Regions from separate parts of the Lysinibacillus sp. FW301-JW8 genome, predicted to be linked through region 2. Evidence: predicted binding sites of a transcription regulator. Region 2 holds the regulator's gene; each other region holds the start of a gene.
The links. Region 2 encodes LexA, which represses DNA repair genes until DNA is damaged. Its sites were predicted from a motif close to CGAACATATGTTCG; they were not measured.
Positions count from the first base shown of each region.

Region 1 (8,213 bases), on a different contig from region 2:
ATTAATATAGCTAAGTCCTCTACTTTCATCTTCTGTTAAAAGTCCGATATATTTATCTTTTTTAAAGATAGCCAAACCAGCATACTTTAACAGTACTGGGGTCTTCACTCTTTTGACGTTTGTCTGATCCATTCCTAATTTTGGATCACCATGTATTTCAATAGCTGAAAGGATGGCACTTTTTTCATTATTGTTTAAAGTATTAACTAAATCATCAATATTGATGGAAATGGTGGAGCCCCAAACTTTTTCGGACACTCTCAAAGAATTTAGCATTTTGTTGGCTGGTACTTTTTCAATGGGTGTTAACACACTTAAAACGTCCTTAGCACTTGCCTGATGAGAGATGATGACATCAAAATCATTTCGGAATTCATGGTCTCTGGAAATTAAATCTAGTGCCTCGTTTATTCCCTCTTTCGCTAATTCCTCACCGATAACAACAATCCTAAGATGAGAAAAATAGGGTTTCCTAGCTGCTAACGTTGTCATTTTTCGAATAGCTTCAAAAACGGTTTCTCCTGTTGCGTGATAGGTAATCACAGGAGTGCGCCCAGTAGAAGGCTGTCTAGTAGAAATTTCACTAGGATCTACCACTTGAATGGATAACTCATATTCATCATCGACCTTATCAATTCCGAGTGCTAGGACAATTGCTAATTCATTTAGTTCACGCTTACTCCAGCAACCACTTAGTAGCAAAGGTAGGATTAGTAGGAAACAAATTAGGCTGAATTTTGACATATGCCATACCTCGTTTACACATTAGTGTTATTTCTTTTTTTCGTATCCGAATATTTACGTCCTCTAACGGTATTTTTTTGACTGACTAAGCGTGGTCTAGTCAATAAAGCTCTACGTGGAAATAATACTAACGCATCTTTTTGATCTTTTAAAATTAATGGCCCGAATGGACTGAAGTAGGGCACACCGAAAGATCGAATACTACATAAGTGTAGGATAATCATCATTATTCCAAACATAACACCAAATAAACCTAGCATTGCTGCTACAACCATTAATGGAAAGCGTAGAACTCGAATGGTGTTCGATAAGCCATAGGCAGGGAATAGGAAGCTACAAATCGCTGTTAATGCCACAATAATAACCATTACAGCTGATACAATTCCTGCTTCAACGGCAGCTTGGCCAATGACTAGGGTCCCTACAATGGATACGGCAGGTCCAATGGTTCTTGGCATACGAAGACCCGCTTCTCGTAATACTTCAAATGCAATCTCCATAATAAGTGCTTCAACCACTGCGGGAAAAGGAATTCCTTCTCGTTGGGAAGCAATACTAATAAGCATAGCGGTTGGAAGCATTTCCTGATGAAAGGTGGTGATGGCAACATAAAGTGATGGTGCTACCAACGCAAGGCTTATTCCTAAAAATCTTAGTAAGCGAATAAGTGAACTGATGATCCAGTTCTGATAGTAATCCTCTGCAGATTGTAAAAAAGATGTAAATAAAGCAGGTACCACCAACACAAAGGGTGTACCATCCACTAAAATAGCAATTTTCCCATCTAACAATTCTCCAGCAATAACATCAGGCCGTTCAGAATTATAAATTGTTGGAAACATTGTGAATTTAGAATCTTGAATAAAATCTTCGATATAACCACTTTCTAATATGCCGTCAGTATTAATACGGTCTATACGTGTCAGAACCTCTGCCACTATTTTGTCATTCGCAATGCCATTTAAATACATAACGGCTACATCTGTTTGCGTTACCTCTCCAACCACACGAGATTTTATCCAAAGATTAGGGCTTTTAATTTTTCGGCGGATAAGGGCTGTGTTTGTGCGTAATGTTTCAGTAAAGGATTCCCTTGGTCCTCTAATCACAGATTCTGTTGTAGGCTCTGTAACCTCTCGATCTTTAGCACTTTTTGTACTTGTTACGATACCAGTGGTAACTCCATTTAATAAGATAACTGTATTACCATTCAAAATAGCAGTGTACAGTGCTGAGAAATGAGAAATATTATTTGCATCACCGACTGTCAAACAAGATTCTCTTATATACTGATAAATAGTTTCTATATCTGTATCTGAGCCATTTACTTCAACCATATCGAGCATGAGCTTATCAATAACAGTATCCGAAATGGTTGTTTTATCAGATAAGCCATCCATATAAACAATTGCGATTGTGTGTTTCTCAGCTTTTCCAATGGTAATTTCTCGTATAATCAGGTCATTACTATTTCCAAGTGTATTTCGAATCAATTTTACATTACTCGAAAGTGAACTAAATAGGAGTTCATCATTGGAATTTGGTTGGGAGGCATCTGTACTTTTTGAAACGGACATTTTCTTTCCTCCTCCAATCGTGCATTCACTACCTATAGAATGGACAAATATCAGGATAGATAAACAAAGATAGAAATTTATTCTATTTAGTTTGCGGCAAATGAAAAAGCCGTGTTCCCTTCGTATAAACGAAAGGAAACACGGCTTTATTTACGATAGTCATATTTTAATTCATCGTTTGTAGCATCAATATCTACATGTAGGTTGTGGCTATCAAAAAACCATAAATCTTTTTCATCAATATAGTAGGTAACGCCATCAATCACTGTTTTGACACCAATCTCGATTGGCTCCTCACGAGTCATACCAAGAGAAAAGCCTTCGTGAAATGGACTAGAACCTCCGTATCTTGCATAAAAACGAATGGTATCGCCTGTTTCTACTTCCATTTCTCGTTTAAACCAATGCAGGGCTTCATCTGTTAGTGCAATATTCATTAGAATGCTCCTCTCTTTGCTACAGCCATTTCACCTTTGGCTCGGTCCCATTTTTAATGCGGCCAATGTTTGCACGGTGACGATAAATAATAAAGGTGAATAAACATGCTACTAAAATGCTTAACGCAAAATCACCTGTAACAAAATAATAAACGATTGAATAAATAAGTGCTACTAAAGCGGCAATCATGGAAGTTAAACTTACAATTTTTGTGACTTTTAACGTTACAATAAATGTAATAAAAAGTAAGACAAATAAAGGCCATGAATATCCTAAGAGAACACCAGCTGATGTTGCTACAGCTTTTCCTCCGCGGAAATTTGCAAAGATAGGGAACATGTGACCAATAACCGCTATAAGTCCAAGAATTAATGAGTGTATGGAGACCTCAGAAAATATCGGCAATGCTACTAGCAATACAGCTGCTGTCCCTTTTAGAACATCCATAATGGTTACGACGATTCCTGCTTTTTTTCCTAAGATACGGAAGGTATTCGTGGCACCCAAATTACCACTACCATGTTCACGAATATCTGTTTTATAAAAAATTTTACCTATCCATAATCCAGAAGGTATAGAGCCAATTAGATAAGCACATAAAATAATAAGTCCATTTAACATAGCTGGACTCCTTTCATTGGTAATTCATCACTTGGTACTAATAGTTTGTAACAAGTATTTTACACTTTTTCTTGATAATCTACAATGTCAGGAAGGAGATTTCATGACGTTCCTTGAATTCAATACAAAAGATAACTATTTTTTCAAGGGTTTCGATATGTATATTGCACTGAGGTTAGGCTATTTGACACGAGCTTCCCATCATCAAGACAATCCTTTTCTAAAAATATAGGTAAAATGGCAATTTTGTCAATCATCCTTTCCTTTGGTAGAATAGAAGTCTATCTTAAATTTCATGGAAATGCTAGTATGAATCTTCAGTCAGACAGAAGATACCCATTTTATTGTTAATCTACATATCCATTCCTATTAGGGTGGCTATTAAATGCTTCTGCATGAAGAATTGAAAACCTTCACGAGTTATCTTTGTTTTAGTTGAAAGTTTATAATCGGTTATTAGTCATTTGGTGTTTTACTTGATTCAGCAAATCTTTACTGTGCGACAGCAACTTATGTTTTTGTACCGAAAGCGGAGTGTCAGGTACAGATTACTTACATTTCTATAGATGAAGAGATGAATGAGTTATGCAACAAAAGCTTAAGTCCTTGCGTCAAGGGAATATGACAGCTTATGACAATGCAGATGATTACTTTTAAAAATGAGGAAGCTGTGGGGAATTAAAATTTTATTGGGCCTGTCGCTAGCTATTGACAGGAAATGCTATTATTATTAGGAAGAGAAGATAAATAGAACATCCGTTTGTTTTTTGGAGGGGAATTTTTTGACGAATAAGCAGTCACCAAGCGTCTATAATGATGACGCTATACAAGTATTAGAAGGATTAGAAGCGGTACGAAAGAGACCCGGCATGTATATCGGTTCTACAGATGGCCGTGGACTTCATCACCTCGTGTATGAAATCGTGGATAATGCGGTGGATGAAGCATTGGCTGGCTTTGGTTCTCATATTATTGTCAAGATTCATAAAGATCAGAGTATTAGCGTGCGTGACTTCGGTCGAGGAATGCCAACTGGTATGCATAAAATGGGGAAGCCAACACCTGAAATTATTTTTACGATTTTACATGCTGGCGGTAAATTTGGACAAGGCGGCTATAAAACGAGTGGTGGTTTACATGGCGTAGGTTCTTCTGTCGTTAATGCGTTATCAACATTTTTAGAAGTTACAATACACCGTGATGGTAAGAAATACTGCCAACGCTTTGAAAATGGTGGCCATCCAGCCACGACTCTTGAAGAAATCGGCAGTACGAAACAAACAGGTACACTAGTCCACTTTCTACCAGATGACAAGATTTTTTCTGTTACAAAATTCAATTATGATACACTTGCAGAACGTTTACGCGAGTCGGCATTTTTATTGAAGGGCTTAAAAATTGAGTTAATCGATGAACGCGAGGAAGGCAAAGGTGATGTGTTCTTTTATGAGAACGGCATTGAAGCTTTCGTTGCGTATTTGAATGAGGAAAAAGACGTTCTTCATCCTGTCAAATATGTGGAAGGGATCCAGGATGATATTGAAGTAGAATTTGCATTCCAGTATAACGATGGCTATTCAGAAACAATTCTGTCCTTTGTTAACAATGTTCGTACACGTGATGGCGGCACACATGAAACAGGCGCAAAAGCAGCATTAACTCGTGTGTTTAATGAATACGCAAGAAAAATTGGTCTGTTAAAAGATAAAGATAAAAACCTTGAAGGAACAGATATTCGAGAGGGTCTGGCAGCGATTGTGTCTGTACGTATTCCTGAGCATTTACTACAATTTGAGGGGCAAACAAAAGGCAAGCTAGGGACGAGTGAGGCTCGTTCTGCCGTAGATAGTGTGGTTTCTGAGCAAATTTTATATGTGCTTGAGGAAAATGCCGAGCTATCCGCATCCCTTGTGCGTAAAGCTATTCGTGCACAGCAAGTTCGTGAAGCGGCTCGTAAAGCACGGGAAGATGCACGTAATGGCAAGAAAAACAAAAAGGCCAGTACCATACTTTCTGGAAAATTAACACCCGCACAATCTCGCAATGCTGCGAAAAACGAGCTGTATTTAGTCGAAGGTGATTCTGCTGGGGGCTCCGCAAAGCAAGGGAGAGATCGTACATTCCAAGCCATATTACCATTGCGCGGTAAAGTCATTAATACGGAAAAGGCCAAGCTGCAGGACATCATGAAAAATGAGGAAATTTCAACGATTATTCATGCAATTGGAGCAGGGGTTGGCACAGATTTTTCTGTTGAGGATTCAGCCTATGATAAAGTCGTTATTATGACCGATGCCGATACGGATGGTGCACATATTCAAGTGTTGCTATTAACGTTTTTCTATCGTTACATGCGCCCATTAATTGAAGCGGGCAAGGTCTTTATTGCTTTACCACCATTGTATAAAGTTTCAAGGGGTACTGGTAAAAAAGAAGTGATTGAATATGCTTGGACTGAAAATGATTTACAAAAGGCCATCAAAAAAGTTGGAAAGGGTTACATATTGCAGCGTTATAAAGGTCTTGGCGAGATGAATGCAGACCAGCTGTGGGATACGACGATGAACCCTGAAACACGTACGTTAATTCGTGTAACGATTGAGGATGGTGCACGAGCTGAAAGACGTGTCACAACATTAATGGGCGATAAAGTTGAACCGCGTCGAAAATGGATCGAAGCCAATGTAAACTTCGGTATGGAGGATGATTCAAATATTTTAGACAATGAATTCATCCAACAAGAGGAGGACCAAGCATGAGTAGTACGGAAAAGTTTCAAGATTTACCTTTAGAAGAAGTGATGGGTGACCGTTTTGGTCGCTATAGTAAATATATTATTCAAGACCGCGCGTTGCCTGATGCACGTGACGGTCTTAAGCCTGTGCAGCGTCGTATACTATATGCAATGTTTTCTGAGGGGAATACACACGATAAACCATTTCGTAAATCCGCTAAAACGGTCGGAAATGTAATTGGTAACTATCATCCTCATGGTGATAGCTCAGTTTATGAAGCTATGGTGCGCATGAGTCAAGATTGGAAAGCGCGTCATATGTTGATTGAAATGCATGGCAATAACGGCTCTGTTGATGGTGATCCACCAGCAGCGATGCGTTATACAGAAGCAAGACTATCAGCTATTGCCGCAGAGATGCTACGTGATATTGGCAAGAAAACTGTTGAATTCGTGCCAAACTTTGATGATCAGGATATGGAGCCAACTGTGTTACCAGCACGCTTTCCAAATTTACTGGTGAATGGCTCGACAGGTATTTCAGCCGGCTATGCTACAGATATTCCTCCTCATGCTCTTGATGAGGTGCTGGACGGTGTTCTAATGCGCTTAGAAAAGCCTCATTCAACGGTTGATGAGTTGATGACAGTTATTAAAGGTCCAGATTTCCCAACAGGTGGTATTATTCAAGGTGTTGATGGAATTAAAAAAGCTTATGAAACAGGCCGTGGTAAAATCATTGTCCGTGCGCAAGCTGTTGTGGAACCTATTAAAGGCGGCAAAGAGCAGATCATCATTACGGAATTGCCATATGATGTTAATAAAGCGAATCTTGTGAAAAAAATAGATGAGCAACGCGTCGATAAGCGTCTAGAAGGTATTGCGGAAATTCGCGATGAATCGGACCGTACAGGCTTACGTGTGGTCATTGAGCTGAAAAAAGATGTACCAGGGCAAGGTATTTTAAATTATTTATTTAAAACTACGGATTTACAAGTAGCTTATAATTTTAATATGATTGCCATTCATAATCGTCGTCCAACGATGATGACATTACCTTTATTACTTGATGCGTATATTGCCCATCAAAAAGAGGTCGTTACAAACCGTTCGATTTTTGATCTACAAAAGGCTAAGGATCGTTCGCATATCGTTGACGGCTTAATTAAGGCATTGTCTATTTTAGATGAAGTGATTGCTACGATCCGTTCTTCTAATGATAAAAAAGATGCGAAACTAAATTTACAAACTAAGTTTGACTTTACAGAGGTGCAATCTGAGGCAATTGTTAGCTTGCAATTATACCGTTTAACGAACACGGACATTACAGAGCTTCGCCAAGAACAGGATGAATTAAATAAATTGATTGCCAAGCTAGAGGGCATTCTTAATAGTGAAGCAAAGCTTATCCGCGTCATAAAACAGGAGTTACTTGATATTAAAAAACGCTTTACAGAGCCACGTCGTTCGAAAATTGAACAAGAAATTGAAGAAATCAAAATTACGTTAGATGTCCTTGTACCAAGTGAAGAGGTTGTCGTTACTGTAACAAAGGATGGTTATATTAAACGGACATCTACACGTTCCCATGCAGCCTCAAATGGTCAGGATATTGCGATGAAGGATTCAGATTATTTATTGTATGAAGAAAACTTAAATACACAGCATCATCTGCTGCTGTTCACAAATCGAGGCAATTATATTTACCAGCCTGTTCATGAGCTACCAGATATTCGCTGGAAGGATCTCGGTCAGCATATATCGAGTATTGTGCCAACTGGAGAGGATGAATCTATTATTGCGGTCTATGGTTTCGAGACATTTGAACAAACAAATACCTATATTTTAACGGCTACGAAAGATGGACAAATTAAACGATCTCCTTTGGCAGATTATGCAGTTACCCGTTATTCGAAGCCGATAAAAACAATGAATGTAAAAGCTGGCGATGAAATGATATTTGCAGATTTCGTTACGGATGACACTGAATTATTATTAACAACTGATACAGCCTATGCCATCCGTTTCCCAATGGAGGAGTTACCAGTAACTGGTGTGAAAACTGGTGGTGTCAAAGGGATTACCTTAAAAGATGGGGA
Region 1 is NZ_JBYTBB010000072.1:2,135-10,347, forward strand. It holds gene AC3WOM_RS22335 (Ger(x)C family spore germination protein) at 1-744, opposite strand, end outside; gene AC3WOM_RS22340 (spore germination protein) at 759-2,321, opposite strand; gene AC3WOM_RS22345 (HesB/YadR/YfhF family protein) at 2,468-2,758, opposite strand; gene plsY (glycerol-3-phosphate 1-O-acyltransferase PlsY) at 2,778-3,380, opposite strand; gene parE (DNA topoisomerase IV subunit B) at 4,163-6,139, shown strand; gene parC (DNA topoisomerase IV subunit A) at 6,136-8,213, shown strand, end outside.
Region 1: parE (DNA topoisomerase IV subunit B) is a predicted target of LexA. The motif match lies at 4,130-4,143, and genes of this name have one in related genera.

Region 2 (8,213 bases):
GCAGGACTCTCCATCCTTATTTCAGGTCAACTGCTTTGGTTTAGTGGTATTATAGCCGATGAGCTCAATATTGGAGGAAGTGCAAAGAGCTTCTTCATATTTATTGCAACTCTATGTATTCATGGCGCAGCTATTTGGATTTCCCTCATAAAATCTTCCAAACATGAAAAAATACCACAACACTCAGAGGTCTTTTAACCTTCTGAGTATTGCGGTACCTCAATATATTAGAGAGCTTTTACCTTCTCAACAACATTTTCTACTGTAAATCCATATTTCTCCATTACTAATTCACCTGGTGCTGATGCGCCGAACTTGTCGATAGCAAGAACGTCACCTTCAAAGCCAGTATATTTATGCCAGCCGAATGACGCACCCATTTCAATTGCAAGACGTTTTGTCACAGCTTTTGGAAGAACCGATTCTTTGTAAGCTGCGTCTTGTTTTTCAAAGCGATCCATAGATGGCATTGATACAACTGCTGCATCTATACCTTCTGCTTTTAATGCTTTTTGTGCCTCCACAGCAAGTGAAACCTCAGAGCCAGTTGCAATTAAAATCGCATCTGCCACTTCTTTTGAAGCTGGCGATACTGTATAAGCACCCTTCGCAACACCTTCACGTACCGTATCAATAGATGCATTAAGTACAGGCAAGTTTTGACGAGATAGTACTAAAACAGTTGGTGTTTTTTCTGATGCTACCGCAAGCTCCCAAGCAACTGCTGATTCATTTGCATCTGCTGGACGAATAACAGATAGGTTTGGCATTGCACGTAATGATGCAAGATGTTCGATTGGCTCATGTGTTGGACCATCTTCCCCTACTGCAATAGAGTCATGAGTAAATACATACGTTACAGGTAGACCCATTAATGCAGAAAGACGAACGGCTGGACGAACATAATCAGAGAATACGAAGAACGTACCACCAAATACATTTAATCCACCATGAAGAGCCATACCGTTCATAGCAGCACCCATTGCAAATTCACGAACACCAAACCAGATGTTACGACCAGCATAATTTTCTGCAGAGAAATCGCCTGCACCCTTCATCGTTGTTTTATTAGAGCCTGCAAGGTCAGCAGAACCACCAAAGAATGAAGGTGTTTTCTTCGCAATGGCATTAATCGCATCACCCGAAGAAGAGCGTGTTGCAACAGATTTACCTGCTTCATATACTGGCAATTCAGAAGCAAAGTCCTCCGGTAACTCCCCATTCATAGCTTTTTCAAATTGAGCAGCTAGCTCTGGGAATTCTTGTTTATAGGCTGCAAATTTAGCATTCCAAGCTTCTTCAGACTGTGCTCCTTGAACTTCAGCAGCAGCATTAAATGTATCGTATACTTCAGCAGGGATTTGGAATTGCTCATGTGCCCATTCATAGGCTGCTTTCGTTAATACGACTTCATCTGTACCAAGTGGTGCACCGTGTGAATCTGCTTTACCAGATTTATTTGGGGAACCGAAACCAATCACCGTTTTTACTTCAATCAATGTTGGTTTGCCAGTTGATTTTTTAGCTTCCTCGATAGCTGTGTTAATGGCTTCAACATCTGTGCCATCTGCTACTTTTAAATAGTTCCAGCCATATGATTCGAAACGCTTTTGAACATTTTCTGAGAATGATTTTTCCAAATCACCATCAAGAGAAATATCATTTGAATCGTAAAGTACGATTAATTTTTCAAGTTTTAAGTGACCCGCTAAAGAAATAGCTTCTGCCGCTACACCTTCCATTAAGTCACCATCGCCACAAAGTGCAAATGTATAGTGATCAACAATGTCATGACCTGATTTATTGTAAGTAGCTGCTAAATGGCGCTCAGCCATTGCCATACCTACTGTCATAGCAATACCTTGACCTAGAGGACCTGTTGTTGCCTCTACTCCAACTGTATGACCATATTCAGGATGTCCTGGAGTTAATGAATCCCATTGACGGAAGTTTTGAATTTCCTCCATTGGTAAGCCGTAGCCACCTAGATGAAGTAGACTGTACAGAAGCATCGAGCCATGACCCGCAGAAAGTACAAAACGATCACGGTTAAACCATTTTGGATTAGCTGGATTATGGTGAAGTTGTTTTGTCCAAAGCGTATAAGCCATTGGCGCTGCCCCCATCGGTAAACCTGGGTGACCTGAATTTGCTTTTTCAATTGCATCGATTGACAATGTTCGGATAGCATTAATCGCTAGTTGATCCGCATGTTGAGTCATTTTGTTGTGACATCCTTTCTCGTCCTATATATTGTTCTTTTACAGTTTAGTCAACATTGTCACAGAAAACAATGCTTTTGTTATACTATTTACCTTTTGTAACATACTTTATCATTATTCAGTAGAAATTCCGCCTCATTATAAAGTAAAAACTATAATATTTTCACAGCCATAAACCATATAAGGTCAACTGAATAAAGATAATGCCTCTAGCGAATGTCACGAATTTTGAAAGGAGTGAATTGTGCTAACACAATTCAAAATCTGGACGAAATTACACTGAGGCGTAATTATTCTAAATGTGTCACATTAATTTAGAAATTTATTTTTTTTCGCTTGTTTAACCTTCTCTGGTGTTACATCATTGCCTTCAACATCTACCACTTTTACATGTTCAATGGTATCTCGCATAGTTGCTCTAAATGTATCTAAATACTCTTTACGAAGTGCTGTCTGCTCCTTCGCTTCCGCCTCCGTTAATGTCCCATTCTTTGCTTTGGCAGAAAGTTCATTGATTCGCTTAATTTTTTCCTTTGATAACATAATTACACACCTTTCCAGTACATATCTTAATGTATTTGGTATGCAAAGTATAGCATGTATTCCCTTAAAATGCAGTTATACCAACCCTTTTACTTTAGTAAAAAATACCACTAATAACATGACTTTCAGGAGTTAGATGTGTATAACTATAGTAGAGCCTTTAAAATTACATACATGGAGGAAAAGACGTTGAAGATAGAAACAAATAGATTATGCATACGAAAATTTAAGGAGGACGATTGGCAGGCAGTCTATGAATATACGTCAAATAGTCAGGTCATGAAGTATATACCAGAGGGTGTTTTTAACGAGGATATGGCTAAGAATTTTGTATCAGACAATAGTTGCGAACAGGCAAAATACTTTCCAGTTGTTTTAATAGAAGGAAATTTGATAATTGGTCATATTGCTTTTCATCAATATTTTGGCGACCATACATTTGAAATTGGTTGGGTTTTTCATCCGAATTACTACAACAAAGGCTATGCTTCTGAGGCAGCAAAAGCTGTACTGCACTATGGATTCAAGGAAATGAACCTGCATCGGATCATTGCAACGTGTCAGCCAGAAAATATTGCCTCCTATCGGGTTATGGAGAAAATCGGCATGAGACGTGAAGGATATTTTAAAAAATGTATCCCAAATGGTGAGGAATGGTGGGATGAATACTATTATGCTGTTTTAGGTGAGGAGTGGGTATAGCAATATGCTGGTTTCAATCAAGCAAAGGGAAAGTACACTTCTAACAATTTGCAAATAAATATAGTAGAGTTAGAGACATTTTAACCCATTATGTTTTACGACAGAATAAGTCAATAACATCAATTTAAACTGCTCGAAAATATAGTGATTGAAAGCTTGTATTAATCTTACTCTCCTATTTCATCAGTGGGATGACAAAAATCCCACTGATCTTACTTTATTCACCTATCAACTTCTTCTGATGCTCCCGATATCTTCGATGTACTGTTGCCTTACTAACATCAAAGCCTAAGCCTCGAAGTGTCATGGCAATCTCCTCAAACGTAAAACCCTTGTTTCGAAGCTTAATGATTTCCTCAATCGGCACTTCCTTACGCTCCTGTCCATTTGGATTTCCACGATTCGATAGATTATTTTCAGGTCTATAGCCCTTTTCAACAGCTCGACGCATACCACGCCGTATTTTAGCATTATGGATTCTACGCTGGTATTCCTCTACTATCGCTAATATTTCTAGCAGCATCGTATCCATTTCATTTAATTGTACAGGTCCTGCATCTCGCATGGAGAAAACATCTGTTTCTGTTTTTTGTAATAAATGCAGCACCGCCATTCTGGCATTACCACGTCCTAAGCGTGTTTCATCCTGGACAAATAGCGCATTAATTTCCTCTTCTTTAATAAAATCAAGCATTTCAAGTAAGCCATCTCGCTCCACATCATAACCACTATGCTGATCTAAATAAATGCCCTTTATATTGTAGCCCTGCACCTTGGCATAATGCGTTAATTCTTCCTGCTGGCGCTCCAGCGAGGAACTTTGTGTCTCTTTTTCTGTACTCACGCGGCAATAGATGACGGCTGATTGTTGTTTATTTATCATGGTTCATTTCTCGCTATTTCAATAGAGTTTATGGGATTGGCTTGGTTTCCCACCACTGGAATGACTAATGATTTACCAGCAACAATTTGAACATTTGGTAATTCATTTTCTGCCTTTACAAGGTTAATCCAGTCTTCCTTACTCATTTTACCACGGTATTGCTCTGCTAACGACCATAGGTTATCACCATGTTCCACTTGTATTTCCTTGTAAGTCACCTCACCAGGATCTGTTATGTAAAGGTATCCTGCAAATAGTAGGCAAGCCCCTAATAAAATGGAGATATGCGGATTTTTCTTTAACCAATTCATCGTTATGACCTCATTTCAAGAATGTTTGTTCGGAATGTATGTTCTTATAATAGTGCGAACGAATGTTTTTGTCAAACACTTTTCGAACCTATGTTTGCATAAGTGTTCGCATTCTGATATACTATCTAATAAGTAGAAATAAAAGAAAAAAGAGGTGAGCAATCATGAAAAAAGTTTCGAAAAGACAAGAAGACATTTTAGCCTTTATCAAAGAAGAAGTACGCGCAAAGGGGTATCCGCCATCAGTACGTGAAATTGGTGAAGCAGTTGGACTTGCTTCAAGCTCAACGGTTCATGGACATTTAGCTCGTTTAGAGCAAAAGGGCTTTATCCGCCGTGACCCAACGAAGCCACGTGCGATTGAAATTTTAGAGCCAGAAGACTCTATCCAAAAGCAAAATGTTATTCACGTTCCACTTGTAGGGAAGGTTACAGCAGGTTCTCCAATTACAGCTATTGAAAATATCGAAGAGTATTTCCCGCTGCCAGATACATATGGGACAAGCGAGGATCAATTATTTATGCTAGAAATTATGGGTGAATCCATGATTGAAGCTGGTATTTTAGATGGGGATTTAGTTATTGTAAAGCAAAAATCAACAGCAGATAACGGGGATATTGTCGTGGCTATGACAGAAGAGGATGAAGCAACGGTTAAGCGTTTCTTTAAGGAAAAAAATCATTTCCGTTTACAGCCTGAAAACTCCACAATGGAGCCAATTATTGTCGATCAAGTTTCTATTTTAGGGCAAGTTGTAGGCCTTTATCGTCGTGTACAATAAAAAATATAAAATTAATGGATGATTTTAAGAGGATGATATGTTCCCCGATGAGCATATACCTCTTTTTCTTAATTTTAGACATAGAACAAAATACAATTTACATAGGGAGTGCGTCTATTTGAAACAAAAAATCAAGCAGGCTGTGCAAGAGGCTTATACGACAATGTATAGCTCCTTAAACGATGAACAAATTTATGCGGCTGTTCTAGTGACAGGTGGTGATTGCGGCAGCCTTTATTTAACAATGGGAACTGAAAAATCACTTATTGAAATTGGTCAGAACTATGAGGACGATCCCGAAGATTATCGCTTTTTAAAGGATGAATATTTACATTACGATGAAACGAATATGCTCGAAAAGGTAAGTCGTGAATTATTAGATATTATATTGCATATCAAAGACGAAAAATTTGTTGAACATAAAGAAATGCTTCATCAAGCAATGAGTGATACGATGTATGAATTGAAGCAGGAGGGCATTATTGACGAAAGCATCTTTGTTTTTATTTCGGTGACTGATGATAATGAAGAGGAAATGCTGGAGCTATCGTCAGCAAAGCGTTGTAATCCTACTCATCCCCTACTTCCTGCGTTTGTGCGTAATTGGGGACATTAAATACCCCCATTGTTTTAAAGCAAGAAGATGTCGAAGGAGATTTTTCGCCATCTTCCTTTTGTTTAGGAGGTTTACAAAAAAAAGAATCCACTTTAATATGGATTCCTTGTAAGCACTATGCCTCTACTTTGAATTTCAGGCTTGCCTTTATAAAAGCAGTAAATATTTTTTTTGATGCTTCATCTCCTGCCATCGCCTGCTCCTCTGGATGCCACTGTACCGCTAAACAAAATGGGTGGTCCTCGTGTACAATTGCTTCTACAATTCCATCACTGGATTTGGCAGCAACCTTTAATTTCTCAGCTAATACATTAACTGCTTGATGATGAAAGGAATTTACCGCTATTTTCTCTTTTTTGGTGATTCTGTTTAATAATGTATCAGGTGTAACTGTAACATAGTGAGTAGCAACGCCCCGAGCCGCCTGCTGCATATGCTTCAATAATTTTTTACTATGATATTCGCTCTCCATATCCTGATAGACATTGCCTCCAAGAGCAACATTTAATATTTGAATACCACGACAAATACCAAAAATCGGCATCTTTCGAATAAAAGCTGCCTCGATTAAAGCAAGCTCTACAGAATCTCTTTCAGGGTGTACCTTCCCTAATTTAGGTGCTGGCTCTGCATCAAAGAGAAATGGATGGACATCACAGCCTCCTGATAGCAATAATCCATCTGTCAACGACAAAATTTGTGCAACATCCTCCTCTATGCCAAGAGGAATAATTAGCGGAATGCCCCCAGCTTCGATAATACTATTGCTATAGGCAGCATTTAATCTTGCTGACAAATCATCCTCCACAAAGACCGTTATGCCAATTACTGGCTTCACTTTATCCCCTCCAAGATTGTAAGTTATTCCTTACCACAACCCAAGATACCAATTCATTAAGGCATCTCCATAAAAATAGACAACTATAGCCGCAGCTGCAATGGATGGACCAAATGGTATCGGCGTCTTTCTGCCCTGCTGCCGTATCCTTAGCACTATAATGCCTACAATCATCCCGATTACAGCGGCTATAAATAATGTTAAGAGTGCATGTAGTGTGCCCAATACAAGCCCAAGTAAAAAGAATAATTTAATATCTCCTCCACCCATACCTCCCTTTGACAGCACAGCAATACTATATAATATGCCAAAGCCAACGACTGCACCCAGTGCACTATCCCACCAAGGTGATAACGGTGAAAGTACACGTCCTAAAAAGAGCAGCGGTAGAAAAACGAGTAGTACTTTATCAGGAATAAGCATATAGGCAAAATCCGAGACAACAATAATAACAAGTAATGAAATTAATAAAATGGCTACAAAAAATTCTACAGTAAAGCCTAGCTTCCAATAGGCAAATGCAAATAAAACCCCAGTCATAAGCTCCATGAAAGGATAAATCCAAGAAATTTTTTGTCCGCAGCTACGGCATTTGCCTCCTAGCCATACATAGGACAACACAGGTACTAAATCAAGGGCTGTTAACTGTCTCTGACAATTTGTGCAATGTGATGGTGGTCGCACAATGGACTCCTTTACTGGTACACGTAAGCCGACCACATTAAAAAAAGAGCCAAAAACAAGCCCAAAAATAAATACTGTCACGGTATAAGCCATTTCCATTTTTATGTCCTCCTAAACTAAGAGGCGCCCATACATATAAAGTATGCGCGCCTAGCTTTATTCTTGTCCCTCGTAATAGAACGTCGTAATCTGTACAGTAGCCTTAATAGTATTATCCGCCTCTTTATCTAGCTTTTCTTGCTCACCAGGGATGGTCATATTAATCGTATCAATTTTCATAACACGTTCAAGCTTTTCCACTTCCTTTAAAAAGGTAACCATTGAGTCAAATGTTAAGGCACCAATATCAAAGGTAAAGGTTACTAGCTTCAGCTCTGGTGGAATATTTTCTTGGGCAATCGTAGAAACAGGTGGAGTTTCCGTATTCTCTTGATTTTCCTCATTGACCTTTGCCTCCGCCTCAGCAACTGTATTCGATTGATCCACATTGGCATTCGCTACAGGCTCATCATAATTATTAAAGGTTAGTGACTCCATGCGCGTACCTGTCACCTCTTCAATTTCCACCATATCTCTTAATACCTGCTCGACCGCTCTTGCACTAGGCACCTTTTTTTGCATCTCTAAAGTAT
Region 2 is NZ_JBYTBB010000015.1:53,479-61,691, forward strand. It holds gene AC3WOM_RS08560 (hypothetical protein) at 1-198, shown strand, start outside; gene tkt (transketolase) at 228-2,222, opposite strand; gene AC3WOM_RS08570 (DUF896 domain-containing protein) at 2,532-2,765, opposite strand; gene AC3WOM_RS08575 (GNAT family N-acetyltransferase) at 2,955-3,467, shown strand; gene AC3WOM_RS08580 (YneB family resolvase-like protein) at 3,685-4,350, opposite strand; gene yneA (cell division suppressor protein YneA) at 4,347-4,661, opposite strand; gene lexA (transcriptional repressor LexA) at 4,826-5,443, shown strand; gene AC3WOM_RS08595 (DUF4303 domain-containing protein) at 5,562-6,059, shown strand; gene AC3WOM_RS08600 (gamma-glutamyl-gamma-aminobutyrate hydrolase family protein) at 6,175-6,897, opposite strand; gene AC3WOM_RS08605 (prepilin peptidase) at 6,928-7,680, opposite strand; gene AC3WOM_RS08610 (hypothetical protein) at 7,738-8,213, opposite strand, start outside.

Region 3 (8,213 bases), on a different contig from region 2:
TTGTATAACGAACTAAAACCGAACCTGTTTTAGATTCTCCTTCGATAAAGAGACGATTCGCATTCTCTACTTCTTTATCAAATCGTACGACTTTTGATAAGAATTGATCCTGTGATTCAATCTTTGATGCATCTTGAATGCCTACATCTACTTTCCCAAAATTTGTGACAATTTTGCCGCTTAATGAAATGGTACGTGGTATATACAATTCAACCGAACCTGCAACTGTTTGTGCTTTGATTTTCGATGAGTTTGTAGAGCAAGTTGTTACAACTACATGTCCATTGACCGATTTTGCTTCAATCTCATCCAATGCCCCATCTAAATAGACACGACCATTTAATGTTTCAGCCTCTAAATCTTTACCACGAACATTTGTTAATTCAATCGATCCATTCGAAGAATCTACCTTAGCTTTCTCAAAATTAAACTTAGAGCCCTTAATGGCACCGTTTAATGTTTTCACTTTTAAATGTTCGAAGCCTATATCTTGTAAAGATACACTACCGTTCATTAAACGAACTGATAATTTTTCCAGCTGCTCCTTCGGTACAAGGACTTTAACATTCACTTGAACAAGCTTTAATTGACTTAAAATTCTTAACGAACCTTCATCTTCTTTTACTACGAATTGCTCTAAGAAATGGTTACGCGTTTCTTCTTCACTATCATTAATAAGTGGTGCCTTCACCTTACAAATGACTTGGAAGCTGTCCCCTTCAGTAGATTCCAAAGAAAAATTGCCATTTGGTAATTCAGCAATTACACTGTCCACATGCTCAGCTGTCACTTCTTCCGTATGCGTAAATTCTATTTTATCGCCAAACGGGGAAGAAACATCAAATTCCTTTACTTTTTTTACAGCTGTATTCATCATATCCATAAAGAGTGAGCCTATCTGCGTCAAATCTTTACGGAAATCCTGCATCTCATCTTGGAAATATTTCATAAAATCAGTATCTTTTTTCTGTTGTTCTTTAGTCTGTTCATTGAAAAGTGACTCTTTTTCTGTTGAGGATTGCTCCCCCTCTTTTGACACATCATTCATAACATTTTGAGTAGACTTGCTAGGTTGCTCCAATGCTTCTAATAATGTAATCGCCTCTTGCGCTGAAATTGTTCCTTTTTCCACAAGTTCTAAAATTCTTTGACGTTCATTTTGCATAAATAAAATAGCCTCCCTCAGTTCGTTATATTATTTATACGATTCATTTTGTGAAAAGTTTCACCATAGAAATGAAAAAATTGGGGATATATCTTATTTTAGGCTCATCACCATAACGTGTGGTTGATTTCCGTTCCGGCTGGGCGCTTTCCTGGAGGCGCCCAGCCTCCACTCCAATCAACTTATTCACATGACATACGTTTGAATAGAATGTCATCCAACTTTTAAAGTTTATCGATAAACTTTTACTTTTTATCACCCAACTTTTGAAGTTTATCGACTAACTTTCACGTTTTATCACCCAACTTTTAATTTTTATCGACATCCGCCTTCGCAGTATGCCCTTTATCTTAAAAAAGTTCGCAAATCTCCTTAGGAAATTTGCGAACTTTTTGGGACTTTATTGAGAAGCTTTGGCTAAAACAGCTTCCATACGTAGACGATCTCTTGTTAATATTGGCTTTAAATATTTACCTGTATACGAGCCACTGACTTCAGCGACTTCTTCTGGTGTACCTGTCGCCACAATCGTACCGCCTTTGTCTCCACCTTCAGGCCCTAGATCGATAATGTAGTCTGCTGTTTTGATGACATCTAAATTATGTTCGATGACTAGCACTGAATCGCCATTTTCTACAAGGCGCTGTAAAACAACAAGTAAACGTGCAATATCATGCGCATGTAAGCCCGTTGTCGGCTCGTCTAAAATGTAGAACGATTTTCCTGTAGAACGACGATGCAATTCAGAGGCTAATTTCACACGCTGTGCCTCACCGCCAGACAAGGTAGTAGCAGGCTGTCCTAATTTCATATAGCCTAATCCAACATCCACAATTGTTTGTAGCTTACGTTGGATCTTTGGAATATTTTCAAAGAATACTACTGCATTTTCAATGGTCATATCTAAAATATCTGCAATACTTTTATCTTTATACTTCACTTCCAATGTTTCACGATTGTAGCGTTTACCGTGACAGATCTCACAAGGTACGTAAACATCTGGTAGGAAATGCATTTCTATTTTAATAATCCCGTCACCGCGACATGCCTCACAGCGGCCACCTTTAACATTAAAGCTAAAACGTCCTTTTTTATAACCACGTACCTTTGCCTCATTTGTTGTAGCAAAAACATCACGAATATCATCAAAAACTCCTGTATAAGTTGCAGGGTTAGAACGAGGTGTACGACCGATTGGAGATTGGTCAATATCAATAACTTTTTCAAGCTCCTCCATCCCTGTCACTTCTTTATGCTCTCCAGGCTTAACCTTTGATCGATTTAGCTTTTGGGCCAATGATTTATATAAAATTTCGTTTATTAGCGTAGATTTTCCTGAGCCTGAAACCCCTGTCACTGCTACAAATAGACCAAGAGGTATATCAATTTTCACATTACGTAGATTATTTTCCTTGGCACCTTTAATGGATAGTTTCCGACCATTTGGCTGACGTCGCTCAATTGGCAAAGGAATGAACTTTTTGCCACTTAAGTATTGCCCTGTCAAAGATTTCTCATTACCCATGACTTCCTGTGGCGTTCCTGCCGCCACAATTTGACCTCCATGAACTCCCGCACCAGGCCCAACATCAATAAGGTAGTCTGCTGCTAGCATTGTGTCCTCATCATGTTCGACTACAATAAGCGTGTTACCAATATCACGCATGTTTTGCAATGTACTAATAAGACGATCATTGTCTCGTTGATGCAAGCCGATGGATGGTTCATCTAAAATATAGAGAACACCTGTTAAGCGCGAGCCAATTTGCGTTGCAAGGCGAATACGTTGAGCTTCTCCTCCTGAAAGTGTACCTGCTGCTCGGCTTAATGTTAAATAATCTAAACCGACGTTTACAAGAAAGCCGAGACGTTCTCCAATTTCACGTAAGACAAGTCGAGCAATTTTCATATCCTTTTCTGATAAATCCAGCTCTTTGAAAAATGCATCTGCCTCCTGAATGGAATACTGCGTCACTTCTCCAATATGCTGATCAGCAATTTTCACAGCTAATGTTTCTGGTTTTAAGCGATAGCCTTTACAAGAAGGACAAGCCTGCTGAGCCATATATTTCTCCATCTGCTCACGGACATAATCAGACGTTGTCTCTTTAAAGCGACGTTCCACATTGCGTACAACGCCCTCGAATTCAATCATTTGATCTCTGACATTACCAAACTCATTTTCATAATGAAAATGAATTTTATCTTTACCAGAACCGTATAAAAGTTTATCCATTTTTTCTTTTGGAATATCCTTTACAGGAACATCCATCGGTATTTCATAGTGATCACATACTGCCTTTAGTAGCTGTGGATAATATTGGGAGCTTGTTGGTTCCCACGGAGCTATAGCATTTCCTAATAATGTACGATCCCAATCTGGTACTACTAAATCTAAATCGACTTCTTGTGTTGAACCTAGTCCATCACAGCTTGGACAGGCACCAAAAGGACTATTAAATGAAAACATGCGTGGCTCTAGCTCCCCAATAGAAAATCCACATAATGGGCAGGCATGATGCTCACTAAATAATAGCTCCTCATGCTCCATGACATCGACAAGAACACGTCCATCTGCTAAGCGTAACGCTGTTTCTAAGGAATCACTAAGACGAGCTGCAATACCTTCCTTCATCACAACACGATCGACTACGACTTCAATGGAGTGCTTCTTGTTTTTATCAAGTTCAATGGCATCATCTAAATCTCGTAATTCGCCATCAATACGGACACGCACAAAGCCTTGCTTTTTTAAATCTTCCAATAGCTTTACATGTGTCCCTTTACGTCCAGATACCATTGGCGCGAGAAGCTGCATCTTTGTTCGTTCTGGATACGTTAATAAGCGATCGACCATTTGCTCAATCGTTTGGGAAGTAATTTCAATGCCATGATTTGGACAAATAGGCTTGCCAATACGTGCATACAGTAAACGTAAATAATCATAGATTTCTGTTACCGTACCCACTGTTGAACGCGGGTTACGGCTCGTTGTTTTTTGATCAATCGAAATAGCAGGGGATAAGCCCTCTATCGCATCAACATCAGGTTTGTCCATTTGACCGAGAAATTGACGAGCATAGGCAGAAAGAGACTCTACATAACGACGTTGCCCCTCAGCATAAATCGTATCAAATGCTAATGACGATTTCCCTGAGCCTGATAAACCTGTTAATACAACTAATTGATCTCGTGGAATTGTCACATTAATATTTTTTAAATTATGTGCTCGTGCGCCTTGCACGACGATTTCAGTATTTTTCACAAGTCATTCACCCTTCTGCCTTCAATTCAAATATTGTATCGCGAAGCTCAGCAGCACGCTCGAAATCCAGTGCTTTTGCCGCTTCCTTCATTTCTACTTCTAGTGAAGCTAATAATTGCTCCTTCTCCACCTTTGTCAGCTTTTTGCCTTTTGTTGCCTTTGTTACATAGGATTCCTCTTCCTCAGCAACCTGTGACGCACGTATCACATCAGGGATTTTCTTAACAATCGTTTTTGGTGTAATACCATGTTCTTCGTTATACGCCATTTGTAATAAACGACGACGTTTCGTTTCCTCAATGGCCTTTTTCATGGAATCCGTTCTATTGTCTGCATACATAATGACATGACCATTGGCATTACGTGCAGCACGTCCAATAGTTTGAATTAATGAGCGTTCCGAGCGTAAAAACCCTTCCTTGTCAGCATCTAGAATTGCCACAAGTGACACCTCAGGAATATCTAGCCCCTCTCTCAAAAGGTTAATGCCAATTAACACATCATAAGTCCCTTTACGAAGCTCACGAATAATTTCAATACGTTCGAGTGTTTTAATCTCAGAATGCAGATATTCCACCTTTAAGCCCATTTCTTTCAAATAAGCTGATAAATCCTCTGACATTTTTTTCGTCAACGTTGTAACGAGCACTCGTTCATCACGAGCAATACGCCCCTGAATCTCATCGATTAAATCATCAATTTGCCCTTCAATAGGACGTACGTCAATTTGTGGATCAAGCAGCCCAGTTGGACGAATAATTTGCTGCACCATTTCCGGCGTATGCTCAAGCTCATATGGACCAGGTGTTGCCGATACATAAATAGCCTGATGTATATGTTTCTCATATTCTTCAAAACGTAAAGGGCGGTTATCAAGAGCTGACGGTAAACGGAAACCATGGTCGACTAGTACACCTTTACGTGCCTGGTCACCATTGAACATTCCTCGAACTTGCGGCAGTGAAACGTGACTTTCATCAACTACCAGTAAAAAGTCATCAGGGAAATAATCAAGCAAAGTATAAGGAGTCGCTCCCGCTTCACGTAATGTTAAATGACGCGAATAGTTTTCAATCCCTGAGCAAAAGCCCATCTCACGCATCATTTCTAAATCATAGCGAGTGCGTTGCTCTAAACGCTGAGCCTCTAATAATTTATCCTCAGCACGTAAAAGAGCAAGTCGTTCCTCCAACTCTTTTTCAATATTTTCAATGGCTTTTCGCATTTTTTCTTCTCGTGTAACGAAGTGGGATGCTGGGAAAATAGCGACATGATCTCGATCTGATAAAATCTCACCTGTTAACGCATCTACTTCTCGAATGCGGTCTATTTCATCTCCGAAAAACTCTATGCGAATACAATGTTCATCTCGGGATGCTGGGAATATTTCCACCACATCCCCACGTACTCGGAACGTTCCGCGAGTAAAGCTGACATCATTGCGCTCATACTGAACATCTACCAGTTTTCGTAGCAGCTGATTACGTTCAATTTCCATTCCTGTACGAATTGATACAACCATTTCACGATATTCCTCTGGAGAACCTAAACCATAAATACAGGATACAGAAGCAATAATAATAACATCATCACGCTCAAATAATGCAGATGTGGCAGAGTGACGTAATTTATCGATTTCATCATTTATGCTTGAATCTTTTTCAATATAAGTATCTGTCTGTGGTACATAGGCCTCTGGCTGAAAGTAATCATAGTAGCTGACAAAGTATTCCACAGCATTATTCGGGAAAAACTCTTTAAATTCACTATACAATTGACCAGCTAGTGTTTTATTGTGTGCCATAATCAGTGTTGGTTTTTTGATCTGTTGGATAACGTTAGAGATGGTAAACGTTTTTCCTGTTCCTGTTGCACCAAGTAATGTTTGATGACGTTTACCTGCACGTACACCCTCCACTAATTCTGCAATTGCCTGTGGTTGATCCCCATTAGGCTGATATGGCGCTTGTAAATCAAATGCTTGCACACACGCCCCCGTCCTTTCCTTCCAATTTGTACATTTATTTTAGCATAGCAGCACTAAAATTTCGAACATTTAACGAACGAATGTTTGTAAATTGTTTTCTCTTTCGCTAATATGACGGTATAATTATTGATCATTCAAGTATATTGTGGAGCACCTTTCTACTCCTATAATAGCCGCTTCATCCAGTTTTCAAGCTCTTCAGCTGAACGGATTCCTTTTAATGCCTAGTTTTTCTTAAATATTGAGCAGAGAACATGTTTCTTAGTGGTTCCTCCCCGTTGTTGAGTAGTATTTACGCTTTTGAGCAACTCTTCTCACTCTACTCTTTTTGAGTGACTCCCATCAATTAAGGAGATTCCACTCTTATTGAGCGATTCCCGTCACTAATCGATCAAATCCCCCCCTTTTTCCGAGCAACTTTACCAGTTAATTCTTTTACTAATTTGTACACAAAAAAATCCCGCCCTCCAATTTTCGGGAGAGCGGGCTCGTCATATTATTCACTTGCTGCTTGGCGTAATACTGTTAGTTCATGTGCGTATAGATGAAATGCCTTTTCATCTTTTTCATCGAGTGCTCTATCTACCAGAACCATGAGCTGCTCTTCACGATGCATACGCTGGATTTGATTTAAAAATAAATCTAAATAAATCTCGTTCAATAATTTCTCTGCCTCATCAACTTTCTTTGACTGACCAACGGCTTTTAGAAAATCTGTATACGAATAATATTTATCCAACGATCTCACCTCGATCCTTTTCTAAATTATATGAAAATTGAAATTAAAAAGCAATGCTTAAGAACTGAAAATAACTTGGATTAGCCACTAATCTCTGTTCATTTAAAGTAAACTCTCTACACGTTTTCTTCATTTATCAATAGGTTTCACGATTAATCTATATTGTCAATAATTTATTTTATCCTCTACACTACAGCTATCAATAGAAAAAAGGAGGAACTCCATTTATGCAAACAAACTATGTCAATGGATATTTAATGTCTTTCAACACCTATTTACTTGAACCTGTCCAACATGGGTCAAAAATCTTCACACGGGTTATTGACAAACATAATGAGCTAATCGTTACTCGTAAACCTATGCACGTACTACGAAAAACTTGTATCTCACTTGGAACAACCTATGAAGCTGCGAAATATTCCGCTAAACGCTTTTTTGGCAATCAGCATAAACTACCAATCGTAGTAGCTTTTGATTATGGTTTCCCATGTATCTTTTTACCAACTTATTCTCCGAACTCCATTCATAATATTTGGATTGGACTTCACGCCATTTCGAATATTATACCGAGTAAATTAGGCTGTATTATCACGCTAAAAAACGATAAGCAAATAGAATTACCTATTCAATATGCATCTATCAGTAAACAATTTGTCAATGCATCAATGCTCTATAAGTATTACATGAATGAACGAAAGAGCATTAGTCATGATGCCCCCTATCATCCACCTTTCTAAAAAAGGTGAATAAAAAAATTCCCTTCAGGTGCACAAAGTTTCTGTGCCCTTGAAGGGATCTTATTAGCCAATTTTTGAACGTAAGTATGCATTAATGAATGGATCTAAATCGCCATCCATCACTGCTCCTACATTACCTGTTTCTTCATTTGTACGATGATCCTTCACCATTGAATATGGATGGAATACATATGAGCGAATTTGTGAGCCCCAGCCGATTTCTTTCTGCTCACCACGAATTTCATTTAACTGTGACTGTTGTTTATCCAGCTCTAATTGATATAATTTACCTTTCAACATTGTCATCGCTTTTTCACGGT
Region 3 is NZ_JBYTBB010000001.1:84,274-92,486, forward strand. It holds gene AC3WOM_RS00410 (DUF4097 family beta strand repeat-containing protein) at 1-1,165, opposite strand, end outside; gene uvrA (excinuclease ABC subunit UvrA) at 1,566-4,430, opposite strand; gene uvrB (excinuclease ABC subunit UvrB) at 4,438-6,417, opposite strand; gene AC3WOM_RS00425 (IDEAL domain-containing protein) at 6,914-7,156, opposite strand; gene AC3WOM_RS00430 (competence protein ComK) at 7,384-7,893, shown strand; one part of gene prfB (peptide chain release factor 2) at 7,957-8,213, opposite strand, start outside.
Region 3: uvrB (excinuclease ABC subunit UvrB) is a predicted target of LexA. The motif match lies at 6,491-6,504, and genes of this name have one in related genera.

Region 4 (8,213 bases), on a different contig from region 2:
TGAGTAATTTCCCCGAAATTATGTAATTAGATGTTCCTGTAGCATAATGAAAAAATGCCCAGCACTTTAAAATGTGCAAGGCATTTTACTTCATTCCATTTTTATCGATTACGTTTTTCTACTAGAAGTTTCAAGGCTGTACGTTCCTCACCAGCAATTAAAATATCGGCAAACGCCGGTGCGCAAATTAAATCTGTGCCACTTGGCGCTACAAATCCGCGTGCAATGGCCACTGCTTTCACGGCTTGGTTAAGTGCACCTGCCCCAACTGCTTGCATTTCTGCCTGCCCTTTTTCTCTGATTACCGCGACTAATGCACCTGCAACTGAATTTGGATTAGAGCGTGATGATACTTTTAATGAATCCACAATTATTCCTCCCCGTTTCGCGAATAGTGTTTACGCTCAACAACTTGTGTCCCCCTTTTTGGATCTCAAGTTATTGTCCGTAGGTCATTTTATGCTCGGTAAGAAGAAAATAGACTATTTTCATTTCTGATATATTGCAAACAATCAAAAAAGAATGACTTTTCATTGTCAATTTGAATAGAAAAAACTATCGTGCATTTAGAGCATACACAATAGTTTCTTCCCTCATCCTTGAAACGGATAATCTTCATTTATATAGATTCGCTCACAATGTAGTGCTTTTCCTGTTTGATTATCTATGTCTACAAAAAAACCACTTAGCACGTCACGACCTTTTTTTGGCACCTCAAAACGTGATGGCATATTTGTTTGAAATTTATAAATAACACTTTCCTTCGTCATTCCTAGAATTTCATCGTAAGGACCTGTCATACCAACGTCTGTAATATAGGCTGTTCCATTCGGATAAATACGTGCATCAGCTGTCTGTACATGGGTATGTGTGCCTACGACTGCCGACGCCTTGCCATCTAAATGCCAACCAAGCGCAATTTTTTCACTTGTTGCCTCCGCATGAAAATCCACAAATACAAGCGGTGACGTTTTATGTGCTTCCTCGATTAATTTCTCTGCCATCGCAAATGGGTCCTCATGAGGGGGTAAAAACACACGACCATGCAGATTAATAACAGATAAAGTCACACCGTTCTTTGAAATCTGTACCATCCCTTTACCAGGAGCCTCAGTTGAGAAATTTGCAGGACGAATCAAATAATCCGCATCATCAATAAAATCAAAGATATCTTTATTATCCCATGTATGATTTCCCATCGTAATGACATCTACACCCATTTGTAATAAGTCATTATAAATATTATGAGTAATTCCACGGCCTGCCGCCGCATTTTCACCATTTGCAATCACAACGTCTAGATTCCACTTTTTCTTTAAACGCGGTAAATATTTTTCTACTGCGTCTCTGCCAATTGAACCAACAATATCTCCTATAAACAATACTTTCATTTTTACATACGCCTCTTTCTATCAATTACGCCGCCATTTTATTGGAACAAGTTGTTGCTCTGCAAAGCCCTTTTTAATGGCTAGCTATATAACATCATTAATTGTAACCTCAGTAAGAGCATTAAGCAAAAAAATATGAAATATAATGATTACAACGTTAGTCCTTAAATCGGAATGGCAATCAGAGGGTGCGGGTGTAAAGTGAAAATAAAGTTACTTAATTTTGATTTAAAAATATAAGGGCCCCGCTACAAATTATATTGTAGTAAGGCTCTTTAAAGTTGTTTAATTCTTGCTCAACTAAAGCATTCCGTTAGTCCAATAAGTTTATTCTCCCTTATTTAAGGGCAGAATTTATCTTAGCGTTTGAAATCCACTTCAATTTCTCCACGTTCTGAATAAAAAATGACTCCATCCTCTGTCCATTTCGCATTATCTACTCCTAATGCCTTTAAACCATCAGGTGTTTCCTCACCGTCATAACGAATAAAAAATAATACTGGTTTATTATTTAATTTTTTTAAAATTCCCTGGAAAATCGTTGGTCGATAAAAGTAATAAAAGTGAGTTGTCTCTCCTAATGTAACGTTTCTATGTTCGATTATCAATGCATCTTCACCTATTGGAGAATCAATGCGGTTAACATCAAATTCTGCGAACAAATAAGCTAACTAAATTCCCAATATAAATAGAATGCTAATAATTGATACTAAAATGACTATATAGGTTCTTACTTTAAGAGAATTCGCAAACAGATAAAAAGAAGTCAGTGTAAGTATGGCAGGAAATAAAAAACCGTATCCAATGCCTACTAGAATATAAAAATAATAATTATTACTCTTTAATAAAAATATAAGCAAATCAAGGGCTATAAGAATTTCACAGCTAGTCTTTTTATGTTTTCTTTTATCCTATCCAATCTTCCCCTCCTTATAGAAGGGTCTAGAATTAAACTTCTTTATTATCTCTTAACAGCAGTTTTCCAAATTAACCCAAATTTTACTTTCCATGAGCTTCATCTCCATAAGACTACAATTTAAGTGATTCAAAATAATCCTAAGAAACTAATGGTAACGCACTTATCTAGACAATTTGTCATAGATTGCGCATGCATTGGCAGTAAAAAAGAGGTCTCCCTAGATTTTCATCTTGAGAAACCTCTAACATTCAATATTATTTCGCGTACTCCACAGCACGTGTTTCACGAATGACAGTAACTTTGATATGACCTGGATAATCGAGCTCTTCTTCAATTCGCTTACGGATATCTCGTGCTAAGCGATGTGAAGCCAAGTCATCAATTTTTTCAGGTTGGACAATAATTCGAATTTCACGACCAGCTTGAATAGCATAGGATTTTTCTACACCTTCATAGCTTTCAGAAATTTCTTCTAATTTTTCGAGTCTGCGGATATAGTTTTCGAGTGTTTCACTACGAGCACCTGGACGAGCAGCCGATAATGCATCAGCTGCAGCCACTAAAACCGCGATGACAGATGTTGCTTCTGTATCACCATGGTGAGAAGCAATACTATTAATGACTACTGGATGTTCCTTATATTTTGTTGCTAATTCCACACCGATTTCGACGTGGCTACCTTCAACTTCATGGTCAATTGCTTTACCAATATCATGTAATAAGCCTGCGCGACGAGCTAATGCTACATCTTCACCAAGTTCAGCAGCGAGTAAGCCTGCCAAATATGCGACTTCAATTGAATGTTTTAGGACGTTTTGTCCATAGCTTGTACGATATTTCATACGGCCTAAAATTTTCATTAAATCAGGATGTAAGTTATGAATGCCAATTTCAAATGTTGTTTGCTCACCTGTTTCACGGATTTGTTCATCCACTTCACGACGAGCTTTTTCCACCATTTCCTCGATTCGAGCTGGGTGAATACGGCCATCCTGTACAAGCTTTTCAAGTGCAAGTCGAGCCGTTTCACGACGAATTGGATCAAAGCCAGATAAAATAACAGCTTCTGGTGTATCATCAATAATTAAATCTATACCTGTTAGCGTTTCCAATGTGCGGATATTTCGTCCTTCACGACCAATAATTCGACCCTTCATTTCATCATTTGGCAAGTTCACGACAGATACCGTTGTTTCTGCAACGTGGTCTGCAGCAAAACGTTGTAATGCTAATGATAAAATTTCACGTGCTTTTTTATCTGATTCTTCTTTCGCACGTGTTTCTGATTCCTTCGTCATCACAGCAATATCAGTTGCTAGCTCTTTTTCTACTTCCCCTAAGATAATAGTCTTTGCTTCATCTCTAGTTAAAGCAGAAATTCTTTCTAGCTCTGCTTTTTGCGAGGCAACGAGCTCGTCCACTTTGCTTTCCATCTGTTCAATATGCTGTTGTCTTTCGGCAAGAGCTTGTTCTTTACGCTCTAAGCCTGCTTCTCTCTTATTTAGAGCATCATCTTTGCGATCAAGATTCTCTTCTCTTTGCAATAAACGGTTCTCTTGTTTTTGAAGTTCTAAACGACGTTCACGAATGTCATTCTCAGCTTCAGTACGAAATTTGTGAGTTTCATCTTTGGCTTCAAGTAGTGCTTCTTTTTTCAATGCCTCCGCTTCTCGTTTTCCTTCTTCAACGATTGTTTCAGCAACATGTTTAGCACCAGTGATTTTTGAGTCATTCACTTTTTTCATGTAGATATAGCTAACAGCGGCACCAACGATGATTCCAAGCAAAGCGGAGATGATAGTAATTCCATCCATATGAACACCTCCTCTTGCTATTTGGGTAATACAGTTTCAGTCGGCGCATACATCAATTTCGCCTTGGCGTAATTACGTCCGGATTTTGAATCGGCCTATGCCTGCCAGGATGCGAAGGTTTTAGGCAAACATCCTTCTATTCATTGCTTTCAAAATCTGTAACATTCACCGGAGGCTTTGGGCCAACATGATGTTGGTCACTCAGTCGTTGCCACAGGACGTGGCGTTCTTAGACTGAGTTCCTATATTTCAGTAGATGTTTAAACACTCACTGAAAAGGAACCACATCCCATTCATCTCATCACCTTCAGAGGTGGGAGTTTTATACTGAATGAAGATAAAATGTACTGCCTATTTAAAGTCATAATTCAGAAATTATACATATTTAATTGTATAGCTAGCCTTAAGCTCTGTCAAGGATAGTCGGGCACCTGTTCGCCCCTCTCCAGAAAAAAGTAATTGATAACCAATAGGTGAATAAACTTCCTAATACTTTTACACTAGATTTACATTTACCTATTTTACATAATAAGGAATAAACAGTGCTAAGGATACATTTTTAGACCCTCACTCAATGCATGATGTTATCTTTATGAGTATACCCACCTTTATATGGAATATAGACAAAAAAATACATTGTTCCCTCTCAAATTAGAGCAGGAACAATGCATTTAAATTATTTATCTTCAAGAAGAAGCATTAATTCTTCATCCACTTCTTCCTCATCATGAGCAGCGATTGTGTAGGAAGTAGCAGCGATACCATAAGAGGAACGGATCTTATTAGCGATTTCCTCCATAACGGCAGGATTTTCTTTTAAATATTGTTTTGCGTTTTCGCGTCCTTGTCCTAAACGTTCATCACCATAAGCATACCAAGAGCCACTTTTTTGAACGATATCAAGTTCAACACCTAAATCAACTGTTTCACCTTCTTTTGAAATCCCTTCTCCATACATAATATCTACCTCTGCTGTACGGAAAGGTGGTGCAACTTTGTTTTTCACAATCTTCACTTTTGTGCGATTCCCCATAATATCATTGCCTTGTTTAATGGCTTCTGCGCGGCGAACCTCTAAACGAACAGAGCTATAGAATTTAAGAGCACGTCCGCCTGGTGTTGTTTCCGGATTTCCAAACATTACACCAATTTTTTCACGTATTTGGTTAATGAAAATGGCAATCGTTTTCGATTTATTAATAGCACCTGAAAGCTTACGTAATGCCTGAGACATTAAACGTGCCTGTAAACCGACATGGGAATCACCCATATCTCCCTCAATTTCAGCTTTTGGCACTAATGCTGCTACCGAGTCAATAACGATAATATCAATCGCACCACTACGAACTAATGCTTCAGCAATTTCAAGTGCTTGTTCACCTGTGTCTGGCTGAGATAATAGTAGTTCATCAATATTAACACCTAACTTTTGTGCATAGATTGGATCTAATGCATGCTCAGCATCAATAAATGCTGCTTGTCCTCCAGCTGCTTGCACCTCTGCAATCGCATGGAGAGCAACCGTTGTTTTACCTGATGATTCAGGACCATAAACTTCAATAATTCGCCCACGTGGATAACCACCAACACCTAATGCAGCATCAAGTGCTAGTGAACCGCTTGATGATGTAGCAATTTCTAAATCTGTTTTTTCGCCAAGTTTCATAATAGAACCTTTACCAAAGTTCTTTTCAATTTGTTTTAACGCCTGTTCTAAGGCTGCTTTACGATCACTCATTCATTTTCCTCCTTCGAAAACTGTTCACTGTTTTTCTCTATCTCTACTATACTTGTTTTTGAGAGAACACGCAAGAAAAAAGCGAACGTTTATTCGTTTTTTCTTCAAAATAAAAATTTGGGTAAATTTCCTCTACCCAAATTCCTATTTTTTCTATTTAATAGCGCTTGGTGTATCCTCTTTCTTCCAAAAGTTGCATTAGATAATGACAGGTAAACTTTACAGCACGAAGTCGATTTGTATTACGCATACCTGATAAATGAAGTAAATACGTGATTGGTTCCTCATCGTCAATGGCGATACCAATCCAAACTGTTCCTACTGGTTGGTGATCATGTGCTGTTGGTCCTGCTGCCCCTGTTAAACCAATACCAATATTCGTACCGAATTTTTGCTTTACAGCGCTAGCCATAGCCGCGGCACATTCACTGCTGACAATGCCATGTGTATCTAGTAATTGTTTAGAAATGTCGAGCTGTCTTATTTTTGCCTCTTCTGTATACGTTACAACGCCTCCAACGAGTGCATTCCCTACTCCCGGAATTTCTGCCAGCTCTGATTGAAATAACCCCGCAGTTAAACTTTCTGCAGCAGAAATAGTTAACTGATTATCAAGTAACATTTCTACTGTCTTAGAGGCAAGAGAATCATCATCTACACCATATTGATGGTCACCGACAAGCGCTTGAATTTCAGCTACCTTTGTTGCAATTAGCTGCTGTGCCTCCTGCACGGTTTCCGCTTTAGCAGTTACACGCAAGGTTACTTCGCCATCTGAAGCAAGAGGTGCAACAGTAGGGTTTGTTTGTGTATCTAAAATATCTTGAACACGAACCTCCAGCTCTGCCTCACCGATACCATAAAAGCGCATAATGTGAGAGACAATAACACCTCCAGCGTTTAACAACGCACCGAGCTTTGGTTTTGCCTCAAATTGGAACATTGGCTCAAGCTCTTTTGGCGGTCCAGGCAGCAAAATATATGTGCGTCCACCTTTTGTTAATATCATGCCGGGTGCCATTCCATGATGGTTTGCCAGAACTTCACTACCAGCTAATACTAATGCCTGCTTACGATTATTTTCAGTCATTGGACGACCTCGTTTAGCAAAAAATTGCTCAATATAAGTCAGGGCGACATCATCATGTTCAAGTGAAACATCAAGATGTCGTGCGATTGTTTCCTTTGTTAAATCATCTTTTGTAGGTCCAAGCCCACCAGAAAAGATGATTAAATCTGCCCGAGATTCTGCAACCGTTATAGCCTCATCTAAACGTTGGGCATTATCTCCAACAACTGTATGATAAAACACATTAATCCCCAACTCAGACAATTGGTTAGAAATAAATTTCGCATTTGTGTTCGTAATTTGACCAAGCAATAATTCTGAGCCAACTGCTAGAATTTCAGCATTCATGATCCACAAGACCTTTCTTATTTAGACTCAAGTAAAACACGTCGATTTAGATAGAAATAATCCCATCCAGACCATAATGTGAAGAACAATGCAATATATAACATTATTATATCGAATGGAATACCAATAAGCGTAAAGATTGTATTGTGTAAAAGCGCTGCCGCGATGGCAACAATTTGTGCCCATGTTTTAATCTTGCCAAGCTGATTTGCCGCTACGACTTCTCCTCCACCAGCCAATATTAAACGTAAACCTGTTACAGCAAATTCACGGCTAATGATGACAATAATGATCCAAGCAGGCGCCATACCAAGCTCCACCATTAAAATAAAAGCCGCTGAAACAAGTAATTTATCAGCCAGCGGGTCTAAAAATTTCCCAAATGTCGTCACAAGATTATACTTACGTGCATAATAACCATCCACCCAATCAGTTGTTGAAGCAAAGATAAAGATAAGGGCACCTACAAAGTGATGAACAGGCATATTTGCACCGAATAGTGACATTGTTCCCCAGCCAAAATCAAACATCATTACAATAACAAAAAACGGAATAAGTAAGATTCGAGAGATGGTAATTTTATTTGGAATGTTCATTTTTCTAACACCTTTCATGATGAAAGAAAGTAGTCATCATTAGATGACTACTGTTCTTTATTGAAATTGATGACGATGTTTTGCGTTACAATCTGTTGCGCATACGTTAACAGCTCGTCATTAATATATATCTTAGCTTGTTGTGAATTACCTAAGCGAATACGAGCATAATTTTCAGATGTTGCATCAAATTCCACTACTTCTCCTGCATTATAGACGCGCGTATTTGCTAATAATTCTTGCTGCTGTTGATTACGAATACCGACGAATGTAGGACCTGAGACTTCAATACGTATTTTAAGTGTGTCTGTACCTGTTAACGTATAAGAAGTTGTAGC
Region 4 is NZ_JBYTBB010000002.1:100,531-108,743, reverse strand. It holds gene AC3WOM_RS01480 (stage V sporulation protein S) at 102-368, opposite strand; gene AC3WOM_RS01475 (TIGR00282 family metallophosphoesterase) at 594-1,391, opposite strand; gene AC3WOM_RS01470 (hypothetical protein) at 1,751-1,999, opposite strand; gene rny (ribonuclease Y) at 2,565-4,124, opposite strand; gene recA (recombinase RecA) at 4,801-5,862, opposite strand; gene AC3WOM_RS01455 (competence/damage-inducible protein A) at 6,020-7,279, opposite strand; gene pgsA (CDP-diacylglycerol--glycerol-3-phosphate 3-phosphatidyltransferase) at 7,297-7,875, opposite strand; gene AC3WOM_RS01445 (helix-turn-helix domain-containing protein) at 7,923-8,213, opposite strand, start outside.
Region 4: recA (recombinase RecA) is a predicted target of LexA. The motif match lies at 5,945-5,958, and genes of this name have one in related genera.